2 regions of the Halomonas sp. NYA30 genome follow, and region 1 is predicted to be linked to the other one. Evidence: predicted binding sites of a transcription regulator. Region 1 holds the regulator's gene; the other holds the start of a gene.
The links. Region 1 encodes FliA, which starts transcription of late flagellar genes. Its sites were predicted from a motif close to CTAAAGTTNNNNNNNNNNCNGCCGATA; they were not measured.
Positions count from the first base shown of each region.

Region 2: the regulator FliA is predicted to act here: its motif matches at 3,085-3,111, upstream of ACWI0H_RS18100 (flagellin N-terminal helical domain-containing protein).

Region 1 is NZ_OZ334477.1:137,216-145,312, reverse strand. Features, by position in the region: gene ACWI0H_RS00675 (sensor domain-containing diguanylate cyclase) at 1-1,416, opposite strand, end outside; gene ACWI0H_RS00670 (OmpA/MotB family protein) at 1,445-2,116, opposite strand; gene ACWI0H_RS00665 (motility protein A) at 2,122-2,943, opposite strand; gene ACWI0H_RS00660 (RNA polymerase sigma factor FliA) at 2,985-3,686, opposite strand; gene ACWI0H_RS00655 (flagellar protein FlhE) at 3,713-4,141, opposite strand; gene ACWI0H_RS00650 (hypothetical protein) at 4,167-4,742, opposite strand; gene flhF (flagellar biosynthesis GTPase FlhF) at 4,739-6,967, opposite strand; gene flhA (flagellar biosynthesis protein FlhA) at 7,024-8,097, opposite strand, start outside.
Region 2 is NZ_OZ334477.1:3,897,740-3,905,836, forward strand. Features, by position in the region: gene ACWI0H_RS18095 (FkbM family methyltransferase) at 1-1,995, opposite strand, end outside; gene ACWI0H_RS18100 (flagellin N-terminal helical domain-containing protein) at 2,114-3,016, opposite strand; gene fliD (flagellar filament capping protein FliD) at 3,288-4,688, opposite strand; gene fliD (flagellar filament capping protein FliD) at 4,850-6,208, opposite strand; gene ACWI0H_RS18115 (UDP-glucose dehydrogenase family protein) at 6,440-7,765, opposite strand; gene ACWI0H_RS18120 (hypothetical protein) at 7,937-8,097, shown strand, end outside.

The sequences.
Region 1 (8,097 bases):
GGCCAGCGTTAGATCTTCTCCCAAATCTACCGCGGCTAACCGCTCTACCCATTGCCACGCTTCGCTCTTGCCCACCACTTCTTCATGCCAAGCAACCGACGGGACCGCTATCGCCGCTGGTTGTTGCTCAGTGGCAGGTTGCATCGCCCAATACAATGTTTCCACCTGCTCAGGACGAAAAAAGAGCAACCAAGCGCGCTGAGTCGAGTTCATGAGCAGCGGCACGGCTAAGGCACCGCACTGTTCTGGCATCGCTAACGAGCAGGTTAACGGCTCTTTGGCCAGCTCACGTGTGCACCAAGGTCCGCTATGTACGTGGGCTCTTTCGAGGCGTAACACAAACTGACTTATAGCTTCCGGGGCAGGCGTCACGCCCGCTTGATAAGCGCCCCCATTCACCCAGAGAACGATGCCATGGGCGCGAAACAGCTTCATCCAGGTAGCCGCCTGCTCATGGAGTAGCTGCTGGGGGCTCTGCGGCTCACTGGGCGCTCGTGCACTCAATATCAAGCTATCCTGTACGCGCTGTAAGTAGCGCGCTTCTTGACGCGCCCGCAGTAACAGCATGCGCTGCGTGGCCATTTGCACTAAGGTGCGTACGGCATCGCGTACCGATGGCTCAACTGAATGCGGGCTTGCCGAGTGGCAAAACACCAAGCCCCACAGGCCAGTATCTCCTTGCATGGCTAAACTCAGCGAACCACGCACCCCCATGCGCTTTAGGTAGCGCTGCCTTTCTGGAGCCGGGGCACGTAAAAAACTGCCGCTTAAGCGTGTGGCGGAACAAGCGGGCATCAGCGTTTCAGGCGGAGCATTAACGTCTTCAATCAACCGCACAGGGTGATTTTCATAGCTCAGTCGCAACGTGCTAGGAAAGTCACTAGCGGGAAAGCGCTGGCCCAGTAGCGGAGGCAAATGCTCTCCCTGCGCTTCGGCAACCATTAAGCCATGCCAATCACTATCGAAATGGCACACGCTGACACGATCATAGCCGGTGAGCTGTTGTATAGCATGTACCAAGGAGTCGAGTAGCTCCTCTTGATGAGTCGCTTCAGCCAAGTGCATCAACCGTTCGTTCACCGTCCCCAGTAGACGCCGCTTGCCGAGGGGATTGAGAGGCTCAATTTCAACAATAACTTGCTCATCCTCTCGGTAAGCATGCAGTTGAAAACGTACGCTACTGTGCTTAGGGCGAATAAACGCCAATGGCCCAGGCAAGCGTTGCTGCCCCTGAAGCTCACGGCGTACCCGCTGGCTAAGGCGTTTGCCCAACACGCAGGCAAGACTTAACTCCCCGTTTTCAGGGCACTCAATGCCGGTTAAGCGGGTTAAATTTGTGCTGGTAGCTTGGATACGCCGACAATCGGCATCTAAAACCAGCAGGGCACCAAACGACTGTAATAGCGGGCGGTACATGGACACAGGCGTGGCCTCAAGAATCTATTCACCCTTCGACCTGCTGCCTCAACAACAGCTCTACGCGCCGGTTGGCCGCTCGGCCATCCGCGGTTGCGTTCGTTTCCATGGGTTGGGTGTCAGCATAGCCGACGGCCCGCATATGAGAAATATTGAACCCTTGGCGCTCTAAATGACGCACGACGGCAATAGCCCGCGCGGATGAAAGCTCCCAATTAGAGGGAAAGCGCGCTGTCGAAATGGGTACGCTATCGGTATGACCTTCCACCGAAATCTGCCCGTCAAAACTGGCTAATACATCGATAAGGCTTTCAACCACGCCGCGCCCTTGAGGCGTCAACACTGCTTGGCCACTGGAAAATAATAGGCTGTTATCAATACGCAGTGTGACCCCTTCACGCCCTTGCGACACGCTCACTCCAGGAATATTGAGCCCGGAAAACTGCGGCTGCAGCCCTTGGTGGCGGGGCTGTATACCTGTGGCAAGTGACGCTAGCGGCAGCGATGATACAGCGCTAGCCGAGCGCATAAAAGCCGTATCCGCCGCTTCACCACCCCCCGGTGGCGTCAGTGAAAGCAAGAGGACAAATAGCGTGATGAGCAGCGTCAGCACATCAAGATAGCTGGTTAGCCATCCCTCTTCGCCCTCCCCAGGCGAGACCGGTATTTCCAGGGCGTGACGGGTATCACGGTCTAACATGATAACTATCCCTTCGCCGCCGAACTAACCGAGGAGTCTGGTCTTGGTTTGACGCTGTTATCACGAATTTCATCGTGGTAATTGGCCACAAACGAGTTAAGGGTCTCTTCAATGAACGAGGGCAGACGGCGCTTAGTGATCAGTGAGATGCCTTCCAAAACCATGTTCATGGTAATCAAGCGCTCTTCGGTCCGGCGCTCTAGCTTCACTGCAATCGGCTTAAACACCAAATTGGCGAGTAAAATGCCGTAGAAGGTGGTCAGCAGTGCCACCGCCATGCGTGGGCCAATGACCTGCAGGTCGCCAGCATCCATGACTTCCAGCATGTTCACCAGCCCCACCAGGGTGCCGATCATGCCAAACGCGGGTGCATAGGTGGCCATGGTGCGAAATATTTGTGCTTCAGCCTGTTCACGCGCTTTCAGGCGGGCAATGCGCCAGCGCAGCATGTCAAAAATTTCGTCCTCTTTGGTGTTGGCGATCACCAGTTGAATGCCGGTGCGTAAAAACGGATTGCGGGTATGCTCTAGCTCGCGCTCAACCGCCCGCACATCGCCTTTAAACCACAGTCGTGACATATCGACCAGTTCCCGGATATCGTCACGCATATAGGTGTTTTCGCGCCGGAATACTAGGCCCACCAACCGCACCACACGGAGCACTTCTCTCAGCGGATAGCTGATAAAGGTAGCCGCCAACGTACCAGTCACCACAATGGCCAGGCCCGGCAAATTGATAAAGCTTGAAGGGGACTCTGCGGTCAAAAACAGTACACTGACCAGCAGCAATATGCTGGCAAATATACCTATCAGCGTCGAAGGATTCATCCACGGCTCCTTGCCGGTCACAAGTGAGTAAAAAAGAGGTGTTATGCCGAGTCGTGTAAACGCGCACGTAAACGGCTGACGGCCTGACTGTGTAGTTGAGAAACGCGTGATTCCGTTACGCCCAACACAGCCCCTACTTCCTTGAGGTTGAGTTCTTCCTGGTAATACAGTGCCATGAGCAGTTTTTCACGCTCTGGCAGTGCGTCAATCGCATCAATCAGCGTTTGCCGCTGCTGGCCATCAAGCAACTGCTCGAACGGTGAGTTGCTCAGTTCATTACTGACCGGCTCGCCGCCATCGGCCACCAGCTCTTCAAACGGCAGCAATTGGCCACTGTTGGTGTCATTGAGGAGCTGCTGGTATTCACTCAACGGCATTTCAAGATGGTGGGCGATTTCGTTCTCTTCCGGTGCTCGCCCCAGCTGTTGTTCTAACTGGCGAACGGCATTGTCTACTGCGCGCGCTGAACGACGCACACTGCGGGGCAGCCAATCGCGGGTGCGCAATTCATCCATCATCGCACCGCGAATTCGTTGGCTGGCAAAGGTCGCAAAGGTCGCACCTTGGGTAGCATCAAAGCGACCGAGCGCTTCCAGCAGCCCTACCATCCCTGCTTGAATAAGGTCATCGAGCTCAATGCTGGCTGGTAAGCGGACCTGAAGCGTCAAGGCCTGACGTCGTACCAGTGGCATATATTGCGTCAACAGCTCACTCTGTTTGATCCTACCTTGTGCTGTGTACATCCTTTCGCCTCGCGGCTATACAGCCTTCACTGATAGTTCACAATCATTTGCAGCCCCTGCACTCGAACCGGCCGTTGGCCTGGGCGTAAGGCGAAACGAAAATGCAATGGCACACCTGCCGTCCGTCCTGCCAATGCGGTAGTGGACCCGCGCATGCCGGTTAACGCAACGCACTGCTCAGGATGGCACAACCAAGCGTTTAACAGCGCACCGGGAGGATGGCTGAACTGCCACTGAATACGCTCAAGCTGCTTTGTCCGAAGATTCGCCGCAGCGGGCGGAGAAACGTTTTGGCTAGCGCTTGCCCGATCACTCATCGCCACCATCAGCCCAGGAACCTGGGTGCTCCAACTGCCGGTAGCGGCCTGGGCACTCGCCGTTAATCCTGCCAGTAACCACCCTGTTAGCAGTAGCGCCACCAGCGGCAGCGCCCTTCTTAATTGCAAGCTTAGCATGCTTAGTCACCTTGGCGGAGTATGCTCATCGTGCAAGTACCAGTAGTTCCATATTTAAGTAGTATTCGGCGGCACCACGCAAGTTGTCGAGCAATCCCTGGCGCGGCAAATGCGGTTCATGAAGCGCTAGCAAACGACGCGGCCCACCGTGTTCCTGTAGCTGGCGCAAGGTGCTGTACATGGCAGCAAAGGCATCGGCATCGCTATTGATCCATAGTGCCCAACGGCTGTACTGAGCGCGTAACTGAGCAAGGTCAGCAGTATCTGCCGCCACGATATGCACATCCCAGTCTTCAGGGTCACCGGCCCAGCTTCGACCTAACGTGGACCACTGCCCCAGACGTGCTTTGACTTTGTTTACCTGAGAGGCACCGCTACCGGGCAGCCCAACCACTATAAGCGGAATTTTGGGTCTGGGTGGCGCTATCGCCTCAGGCGCTTCTGCTTCTACTGCTGCAGCCGTAGGCGTTAATAACGATGGGCTCTGTTCTGGTTCTGGCACATGCTCGGCCGCCGCGACATCAACCGCCCCTTCCGCCTGCTGCTGGCGCTGCAGATTCGCCCACTTACGCAGCCCTGAAGCTTGATCTTGATCGCTCACGTCACACCCTCTCGGCTGACACTGCCCATTTGGCGAATCGCATCGCGGGCCATAAACGCGTAAACCAGCGCATCAAGCATGCCAGTATCGCGACGCCGACGGCTCGTGCCTAATAAATTGAGCAGGTCGCCGCGCAGCGTTTGCGCCTCTTCATCATCGGCAACATCAAGATGCCCGGCAACGGATGCCAAGCCGCTGGCCATGAGTAGGCGCACTTCGGCATTAACATCGCCGCTGTCGGCCTCTTTTAACTGCTGCCAAGCGCGGCGTGTTAATGCCGCTAAGCCATCGCTTTGAAGTTGTGTTAACAGTAGCGAGAGCACCTCGGCTCCCAGCCGAGCAGGGGTAAGCCAGTAGCGGCGCGCTACCACTTTGGCGCTTTCCGGATCACGCACTTCACCGTACCAAGCAAGCAGGGCATAACCCGTCGCATCCTCTACTTCGGCGTAGGCGGTCCACAGCTGCACGGATTGACCACGAAAACGAACGCCCACTTGGTGCGTCAGCACGCTGTCATTAAACAGCTGACGAATGGACTGGCGCTCGTGGTGAAAGCGTACCCGATGACTAGGGGATACTTGGCTGACCCAGGTCAAATGCTCGGCTTCCAACCACGCCAACGCATCAGGCTCGGGTAAGCGCGGCAATAAATGCACCGCGACGCCGCTTGATTCCGTCAGCGCGGCTAAGCGCGGCTGCCACCCAGCAGCATGGCGATGCTGTAACCAGGGTAGCGCCAGCCAAGCGCCCTCTGTGTCCAGGCCAATATCGGGCATTGCCCAGTCGCAGCCGCGCTCATTCCGCCGAGCTGACCACGCCATACCCAACGTCGTATTCACGGCGGGATAGTGGGCGAGCAATGCGTCCAAACGCTCTTCCTGCAGTCGGCTTGGGAGTGACGCTAAATCCCAGATCGCTTCTAATTCCGTAAATCCCGTCACGCGTTGGCGCAGCCGCGCCAGTAGCGACGACAAGCGGCGCCCTTGCCCGAGTACATCCCGCGACCAGCGCGGCATCCCCATGGGGACGTCAGCGCTTTGTACCTGTTCGCGCTGCGGCGTTGCCGTACTTAGCGCTTGATCCACGAGTGCTTCAGGGGAAGCAATGGCCATATCTTCAGGCACCTGCTGACCATTTGAACCAAACAGCACACGCATCCCGTGGCGCATCACAATGTCGAGCACCGGCGCGAGGCGCCCCGCTTCATCCTGTTTAGTAATAATACAATCGTCTAACTCTGCCCCCGCCGCACGGGCAGCCTGACGATAACGCAGCACGACCTCTTCGAGGGTTTCCGGCTGGCTGGCGGCATTGAGCAGTAGCACCAGGCGCACTCGCGAGCGTCCCCCTTGCAGGTGGGCAATCTGCTCAATCACCCGCTGGTCACGCTGGCTCATGCCTACGGTGTCGATAATCACCCACTGCTTGCCCTGCAAGCGGCCCAGTAAATCGTCGATGGGTTGCTCGGCATCCAGCGCGTACATGGGCGTGTCCAGCAAACGCGCATAGATGCGTAGCTGCTCGTGGGCACCAATACGAAAGCTATCGGTAGTCACCAAGGCAACGGGGCGGGTACCGTGGCGCATCACAAAACGCGCGGCCAATTTAGCCGTGGTGGTGGTTTTGCCTACCCCCGTGGGGCCCACCAACGCAACGATACCGGTTTGGTCGAAAAAGCTGGCTTCATCGCTCAACACACAAAGGCGTTCGATCAGCTGCTGTCGCAGCCACTGCAGGGGCGCTTCGCTGTCGGCATTTAACGCGGCAAGCGGTTCGGGAAGCCCTGTCAGTAGCTCATCGGCAAGCTCGCTGCTAAAACCAACGTTCCATAGCAGTTGGCGCAGGCGGGCGGCCGTTCCCGTTGCTAGCGGCGGCTGGTAGGCAGCCGCTTTTGCGGGTGCGCTGCTTGCCAGCAGCTCACGCATATCCTGCATCTCACGCAATAACCGCTCGCTCATTGCCTGCATGGAGTCTTGCATTGGCGGCGCTGGCGATGGTTCTGGAGACGATAGCCCTGGGGACGATGCCCCTGAAGACGACGGCTCTGGAGGAAGTGACTCTGGCGAAGGCTCAAAATGGTCAATAGCTTCATCCGCCATGGCCAGAATCTCAACGCCCCCTTCGGTGCGCCGATTAGCCACAATCAGGGCATCTTCACCGAGCGCTTCGCGCACTTGGCGCATCACATCACGACTGTTGGCTCCCACGAAACGTCTAACGCTCATGACTTACCCTTTGCCTATGCTGAAAATGGTCAACGCTAGCCTATCACGGCAGGTGGCTACGAACGCCCGCCGACTAGGGTGGTGACCCTTAATGTACGGTCATCGGGAATCTCGGCTTGCGACAACACCGACATATGCCGTAGGCGACGGCGTAAAAAGCGCGAAAGCACTGCCCGCAACGAATGCTGCACGACCAGCACCGGCGGCTCGCCTGAGCTTTCGTGACGCTCTAGCGCCTGCTGCGCCTGGGTCATCAGTGTCTCGGCCAGGCCAGGTTCCATGGCACCGTTGCCATTCATCGCCTGTACCAGCACTTGTTCCAACTGAGCATCCAGCCCCATCACATTGAGCGTCTCTTGGCCGGCAAACCACTGCTGAACAATGGCACGCCCCAAGGACACACGGACTAGCGCGGTCAGCTCGTTGGGGTCTTTTTGCTGGGTGGCGTACTCCGCCAGGGTATCCAAAATGGTGCGCATATCACGGATGGACACGTCTTCATCGAGCAGGTTTTGTAAAATACGCTGCAATACCGTCAACGAAATCGCTTTTGGAATGACTTCTTCGACCAGGGCTTTTTGATCATCGCCCATTTTATCCAGCAGCTTCTGCACTTCTTGGCGGCCTAACATTTCAGGTGAGTGGCGGTGCAGCAGGTGGTTCAAGTGGGTCGCAATCACGGTGCTGGCATCAACCACGGTGTAGCCATATACCTGAGCGTGCTCACGCTGGCCGCTTTCAATCCACACAGCGGGCAAACCAAAGGCTGGGTCTTGGGTATGAGTGCCCTGCAATTCGCCTGAGACCTGGCCTGGGTTAATCGCCAGCCATTTACCCGGCTGCGCTTCGGCGCGGCCGATTTCAGCGCCTTTCATCGAAAGCACATAGGCGTTGGGCGGCAGCTCTAAATTATCGCGGATATGCACGACCGGCGGCAAAAAGCCCACTTCTTGAGCAAACTTTTTGCGCACACTTTTAATGCGCCCAAGCAGCTCACCTTTTTGGCGCGAGTCCACCAGCGGTATTAAGCGATGGCCCACTTCCAGGCCAAGAGTATCGACCAGCTGCACATCTTCCCAGCTTGCTTCCGGGGTCTCTTGTACAGGCACGGGGGCTGCGTCAATTTCCTC
Region 2 (8,097 bases), 850 kb from region 1:
TATTTCAACCAGCTTGTCTTCATCAGCAAACCACATTTCACCCTCTTTGTTGAAGGTGAGAGCTTCGGGGGCTTTACCATCACAATAGCGTACCCAAATAGCACGTAGGGCATTATTAAAGTGGTTAGCAAAGCGTGGCGCATCGCATACGGGCGAATAGTGCAAAATAGTACGTAGTCCCGCACGTATAACCGCCAAATTAGGCAAGTCATTGGCAAGCTCAACTACTCGTTGACGATACTCATCCCAGCTATTAGTGACTAGTTCTGGCAACCCTGCATTAATCAGGTGGGTAGCACTATGTCGACCCGCGAAGGTGGGACCAGGCAAGGTGACTACTGGCACGCCCATTAATAAGGCTTCACAAGTAGTCAAACCACCTGAGTAAGGCCAAGTATCTAAGGCAATATCGATACGCTGATAGGTACCTATAAAATTTTTATGATCTGTCGGCCCTTCTAAAATTACTCGGTTACGCTCAATATCATGTGAAGCCATTTCATCCCATAACCAGCAACAGAAATCCTCGCTTTCATACTGCCCGCCTCTTAAAAGAAGTCGGCTATCAGGTATCTGGTGCATTAAACGCGCCCATTCATTGAGCAATTGACCACTGATTTTTGCAGGGTTATTTAAACAACCTAATGTAATAAAATTATTTTTAACTGCTGGCAGTGAAGATGTAGGAGGAGCATAAGCGCAAGGCATATAACAGATGTAGTCATCCGGTAGACGAATTAGCTTTTCAGTATATTGGCTATCCACGCCTTGAGGCGTCTCGATATGATCGGATAACAAATAGTCAATCGACTCAAGACCCATCGTATTGACAAGCCCTCCAACCCACTTAACACACAGTGGTGCAGGGCGCATCGAAATTGCCTGCAAGCAGCTGCCATCACCATGGCCAGAAAGATCTATTAGAATATCTATATTGTCGTCATAAATTTTTTGAGCTATCTGTTTTTGAGTAAGAGAGCGGATTGCACTCCACTGTTTACAGGATTTTTTAATCTGTTCGGTTACAAAATCATTATTATCATTTGTTGTGTACGCGTAAAAATCAATATCAGAGCGGCTATTTTCTAAAGCACTGGCAATCATTTGACCTACAGGATGTAAGCGGAATCCAGAGGAAACCAAACCAATGGAAAGCTTTTTTAAAGGTTCTTTAGAATTTTTATGTAAACCAAGTCTAGGTAAAGAAAACTTCTGCTCCCAGCTACGGCCAAGCTCCAAAATCTCTGATGTAGTTGAGTTAACATTATAATGCTTAGCGAAGAACAGATTGGAGTAAGCCATCCAATTATCGGGCTGTACTGCTAAAGACTTTTCATAATAAGCCTCAGCTTTCTTATGACGCCCTAAGTCTTTGTTGATATTTCCCAAGTTATTATATATGACAAAATTTTCTGGATATTCTTTTTCTAACCTTTCAAAAATAAGTAACGACTCACTAAACTCACGAAGCTGATATTTAATTGTACCTATTAGTACTTCAACACGTAAACTATCAATCCCCAGGACTTTTGCTTCTTCTGCATGCATTAATGCTTCTTTATGCAACCCTGACTCTTTTAGCATTTCAGCCAAGCGATATCTGGCTGGAGCATATTTCTCCTGTAAATTGACAGCATGTTTTTGATACTTTATTGCCTGCTCACTATTTCCTGTTTGATAAAATGCTGCCGCCAAACTTGTTAGCGCTAGAAAATCATTACTATCGATTTCTACAGACTTTAACAGGGGGTTTAATGCCTCACTAGGATTTTCAGCTTCCAGGTAGCTTGTACCTAATGCTTTCCAAGAAAAAGCACTTTGGGGATAGCGTTCTACCAAATGCTGCGCTGCCTGTTGCGCTTGTGGCAACTTCCTGGCGTTGTAGAGCGCCATAAATGCATCGACCATTGCTTGAGGTAACCCCAAATCAGCTCCATGGCGTGTGTAATTTTGGGCAACCGTTGATTTCTGCTTGCGTACTTTTTTCTTAGCCATGGGTCTCTACTTTACGTCGATCTATAAAGGGGATATGTACCACTATACTGATTAAATGCTTCTTACAAACGGCAAAAAACCCGGGCATTGGCCCGGGTTCTTTAGGTTTAAAACGGTCTTACTGGAGCAGAGAAAGAACGCTCTGCGGGGTTTGGTTCGCCTGGGCCAGCATGGAAGTGCCTGCCTGCTGAAGAATGTTGGCACGCGTCATGTTCGATACTTCTACAGCGTAGTCGGCATCTTCGATACGCGAACGAGCACCCTGCAGGTTGGTAGACGTAGTTTGAATGTTGTCCAGTGCTGTTTCGAAACGGTTCTGCATCGCACCTAAGTTACTGCGCTCTTGGTCAATAGACGCAATCATTGTGTCTACGGTAGCCATTGCAGTACTAGTACCTGCACCAGTTGCACGTCCTTCTAATACATCAAAACCTAAAGCTGCCACAGTACGGCCATCACCTGTACCGAACGCACTGAAACCACCTTGTACAGCAGTACTAGCTGTATCATCTAACTTATTCCAGCTAGATGCAGAGCCAACATCGATTTTGATGATTTGGCCATCTTTAGCGCCAACCTGGATAGAGAATGAAGCAGTTGCATCGGCAGAGAACAGGTCACGACCGTTAAACTGTGTTTGTGTCGTTACACGATCAATTTCTTTCAAGCGCTCGTTAACTTCTTCCTGGATGGAATCAATGTCTTGTGCAGTATTAGTGTCGTTTTGTGCTTGAACGGTCAGCTCACGAATACGCTGCAAGTTGTCGTTAACCTGATCCAGCGCACCTTCAGCGGTTTGCGCCAGAGAAATACCGTCGTTAGCGTTACGCGCCGCCTGGTTCAGGCCAGTTACGGTGCTGCTCATACGGTTGGCGATGGCTTGGCCAGCGGCGTCATCTTTTGCGCTGTTGATACGCAGGCCAGAAGACAGACGCTCTTGCGCTTGCTGCAGCGAGCTTTGTGCGCCTTTCAGGTTGTTTTGGCCAATCAACGCTGTGATGTTTGTATTGATAACGGACATTGTGAATCTCCTACGTATAGTTACTGGCCTGATCGGCCTGCCTGACGGCTTGCTGCCGTTATATTAATTAACGGCAGGCAGAGGAATTACTTAAATTTTTTATGCACTTTTTGTGTAATGAAATGTATCAAGCAGTAGTGCTTGCTATCTCTTTATTCATTAGCAGCAGGCCTACATCGACTAGCTGGAAGCTAGCTACAAAAACGCCAATAAAAAGCCCCTGCAATGAAGACAGGGGCTAATAGAAAGAAGGCTAACTCTTCACAAACTACTAATTATTTTTCATTTGCGAATTCATCATGTCCAATTGCTGGGCCAAATAGTCGCCTGTTGCGTTCATTTGCGCCATCATCATATCGAGCTGCGTGAACTGCTGGCGGTAGCGCTCAACGGTGCGCTCGATAGACGTTTCAGTCCGCTCAAAGCGGCTGTTCAGTGACTCGATACGCCCTTCGGCACTACGTTGGGCACTACCTAAGGCGCCGTTTTCGCTTAACACTCTCTCTAATACTTCGCTTACCTGCCCGCCCATGCCGGTATCATCACTTTCGCCTGCAAAAAACGCAGCCACGGCATCTTGATTATTGGCTACGGCATCGCTCATCTTGGTTGAATCAAGCTCAAGCGTGCCATCTGTTTTCAGCTCAATGCCGATATCTGTTAGGCGAGTAATATCACCGCCAGGCACATTACCTACCAGTGCTGAGCGCAGCTGAGACTCAATAGCACGAACGGCGCGGTCGCCGATCAAATCACCTGCCGCATCACCGCCGCCGTTGAAGGCGGTTAGCTCACCGATTTTGGTTTTAAGATCGTTGTAGCCTTTTACGAAGCCTTCAACCGCTTCACGCACGGCCAGAGTATTACGCGCGACGACGACGGTATTAGGGCTATCTGGTTCGGTCACTTTTTCTAAATTAAGCGTGACGCCAGCGATAGCACCTTGAACGGTGTTGGTTTCACTGGTGATCGCAATCCCATTGACTTTCAATTCGGCGCTGCGACCTTCATAAGCGGTCTCAGCAGCAAGCACTTCATCAACCGCAAGTTCCGAAAAGGTCATACCATCAATTGAGGCTTCTTTGCCTGTAGTAGCAGAGCTAAGCGCTAATCGATAACCGCTGCCATCGTTAACAATAGAAGCGTTCACTTTAGGCCCATCACCAAAGTCGAAATCATTGATCTGGTCGCGAATAGCTTCGAGAGAGCCTCCTTTCGTCAGGATGATCGTACGAGAGGTAGTAGGTTTGCCAGCAGCATCGTTACCGAAGTCCAGCGTGAGGCTTGCTCCGGCTCCCGTGAGCTCTCTAGTAAGCGCATCATCTCCTTGAATGCTATTCGTTGCTAAGCTGCCAGCACGCGCAAGCTGAGTAACTTCCACATCATAACGTCCTGCAGTCGCTTCACTGCTGGCTGTCGCTTTAATAGCAGTGCCGCCGCGTATTTCGGTAGATAAGCTTTGATAAAGCTCAGGATCGTTAAGTTTATTCACTGATGTCTGAAACTGAGACAAAGCGTTTTGTAACTGCCCGTAGCCAGAAATCTTGGCAGTCTGCTGCTCTTTCTGCTGCGTGATAGGCGCTAGCTTTTGGCGCTCTGCACCGCGTAGCTGTTCCAATAGACCAGTGAGATCTAGCCCTGATCCAACGCCAAGAGAGGTGATCGTAGCCATTGGCCCAGTTCTCCATATAATTAACTAAAATTGTCCATATAAAGTATATCGGCAGAAAAGGCGATAACTTTAGCCTTTTTTCTTAGTATCAAACGAGAAAAGCTAGGCTTGGCTAACCTGGCTTCGTACTTATTTATTTTTATGATAACTTACTGTTTTGGCTAATTTTGTGATGGCTGCTGATTCAACCCTGAAAGCTGTTGGGTCAAGTAGCTACTGGTAGAGTTCATTTGAGACATCAGCGTATCCAGTTGCGCAAATTGTGTTCGGTAACGCTCTACCGTCTCCTCGATACGACCTTCTGTGCGGGAAAAACGCTCACCAAAAGACTCTACTCGCCGCTCAGACCCACTGATGGCGCTTTGCAAAGTTCCAGAATCATTCAGCATTTGTCCAATAGCCTCATTGACCTGACCCGCCATACCACTTTTGCTATCGGCTCCTGTAAAGAAATTCGCCAGCGCATCAGGCTCGTTACCAATAACATTATCTAGCTTGTTCTCGTCTAGCTCTAAGGTGCCATCCACCTGCAGAGAAATACCAACGTCGGAAAGGGTTTGTAAGCCTTCCCCTTCCATCATCCCGCTGAGCACCCCACGTAGCGTTGACTCAACAACGCGAGTCGCACTATCACCATTCAGTTGGCCCGCCTGGCCGCTGGCAGCATCAAACGCTGTTAAATCGCCAATGGAACTTTTAAGCGTATTAAACGCTTCCACAAAGGCTTGTACTCCCTCCTTGATGGCTTGATTGTCCTGTGCAATGGTGATGGTGTTAGACGTATTCGCTTCGTTTAGATCTAATGTCACCCCCTGAATAGCACCTTCAATCTGATTGGAAGAGCTGACAATACCGATACCATTTACGTTAATACGGGCGTTTTGACCTTCTTGCACTACCTGCGCATCACTGGTGGTAACGTCGGTGGCTAAGATGTCACTGAAATTCGTGCTTTGGATGCTAGCATCAGCACCTGTTTCTGTTGCGTTAACAGACAACCGATATCCTTCGCCATCATTGATAATAGACGCGTTCAGGCGACCATCACTTTCTGTATTAATAGCATCACGAATACCTTCGAGAGAGCTTCCACTTGCAATAGCGATGGGATCCAACTCGCCGTCTGCAAGCGTAAATGTCAGTTCGGTATCACCATCAATAATCGTTTCATCTGGTGCTGTAACGCGCTCAGTTGCAAGACTGCCAGCAGTAGCCAACTGCTCTACTTCAACAGCATACTGACCCGGCTGTGCTTCATCACTGCTAGTTGCACGAACCCCATCTCCCTCTACAGAAGTGGTTAAGCCTCCATAAAGCTCAGGGTTATTAAGTGCAGATGCCGCAGTCTGTAGTTGCGACAAGCCACCTTTTAGCTGTCCATACGCGGATATTTTTGCTTCTTCAGATTCAACCTGTTGTTGAATGGGCACCAGCTTTTGCTGTTCTGCTTCACGCAGTTGATCTAATAAGCTTGTGAGATCTAAACCAGAACCAACGCCAAGCGATGTAATAGAAGCCATAAAACCAATGCCTTTTTTGAATACGTTTTGCTACGCTTGGTACTCCTCATTACCGCTTGTTCTTAAAGCTATGCGTAACACTATTTTTTAATACAATTACCTTAATATAACGGCTAAGTGAACTATAACTTGAATATTTGGCTGTTTTTTTCGTATTAAGACGTAATGCCAAGTAACAGTCCGTAATGCACGCTCGAAGTATTAAGGAAGGTCCGCTAGTAACGCCACGTCCTAATTACTCTTTCTCCCCACCCCAATGTAACGCAGCCCTGCCTCTTCAACGGCGTCGGGCGTGTACAAATTACGCCCATCGATAACGACGTTGTTGGTTAGCTGCTCAGCTAGCCAGGTGAAATCGACACTGCGAAACTCTTTCCACTCGGTGCAAATCACCAGGGCATCGGCGCCTTTCACGGCTTGAATCCGGTCGCCCGCTAGCATCAGGTCATCCCGCTCCCCATAAAGGCGGCGGCATTCCGCCATCGCTTCAGGGTCAAACGCTTGCACCTTCGCCCCCGCTTGCCATAGCGCTTCCATCAACGTGCGGCTTGGGGCTTCGCGCATATCATCGGTGTTGGGTTTAAACGCCAAGCCCCACACCGCTATGGTTTTGCCACTTAGATTGCCTAAGTTATCTTGCAGTTTTGTGAACAGGGTCTGTTTCTGGCGCAAATTAACCGCTTCGACGGCGCTGAGCAGTTCCGGCGTATAGCCTAACTGGCGCGCGGCGCGCTCTAACGCCTGAACATCTTTGGGGAAGCAGGAGCCGCCGTAGCCACAGCCTGGGTATATAAAGTGGTAGCCAATGCGTGGGTCGCTGCCAATGCCACGGCGCACGTCTTCGACATCGACTTCCAGCCGTTCAGCAAGGTTGGCGATCTCGTTCATAAAGCTAATTTTGGTGGCGAGCATGGCGTTGGCCGCGTATTTGGTCAGCTCGGCGGCCCGCACGCTCATAAACATCAGTTTTTCGTGGTTGCGATTGTAGGGGGCATAGCACTCTTGCATCCGCGCTTTCACCCGCTCGCTTTCCGTGCCGACAATAATGCGTGCGCCACGGGTAAAATCTTCAATCGCCGCTCCTTCTTTCATAAACTCCGGGTTGGAGCAAACGTCAAAGGCGTGAGATACGCCGCGCTGTTCAAGCACCTCGCTAATAGCGGCCTGGACTTTTTCGGCGGTTCCCACCGGTACGGTCGATTTATCGATCACCAGCTTGTAGCTATCCATATGCTGGCCAATGGTGCGCGCCACTTCCAGCACATAACGTAGGTCGGCACTCCCGTCTTCATCGGGCGGTGTTCCCACGGCGATAAATAGCAACTCGCCATCTGCTACGGCTTGTGCCGCATCGGTCGTAAAGCGTAAGCGCCCTGCGGCTACGTTGTGGGTAACGATAGTGCTAAGCCCTGGCTCAAAAATCGGTACGTCGCCCGCATTAAGCTGCGCAATCCGCTCGGCGTTAACATCCATGCAGGTGACTTGATGGCCCACATCGGCTAAACAAGCGCCCGCGACAAGGCCGACATAACCGGTTCCGAATACACTGATATGCATGACACATTGACTCGCTAAGATACGTTGCAGCGAGGGTAGCACATTGGCTTGAGGTTGATGAGCGCTAGCGCTTGAACGCGGGTGCAGATGATAGACCTTGGTCTAACATCGCCCTTAGTCTATAATGCGCTGCAACAAGCCCCTATTGGGCTGACCGCAGGAGATCATTCGATGCCTCCAGAACTAATGTCTTTAGAGCTTAGTCCTCCCGAGCTGGCAACAGAACGCCCTCTCCAAGCGTCTCGTGGGCTGCCAACCGCTGCGAACGTTCAACGCAGCCTTCGCCAATGTTTGTCGATTGCCGCTGAACTGCTTTACGACCACGGTCATGT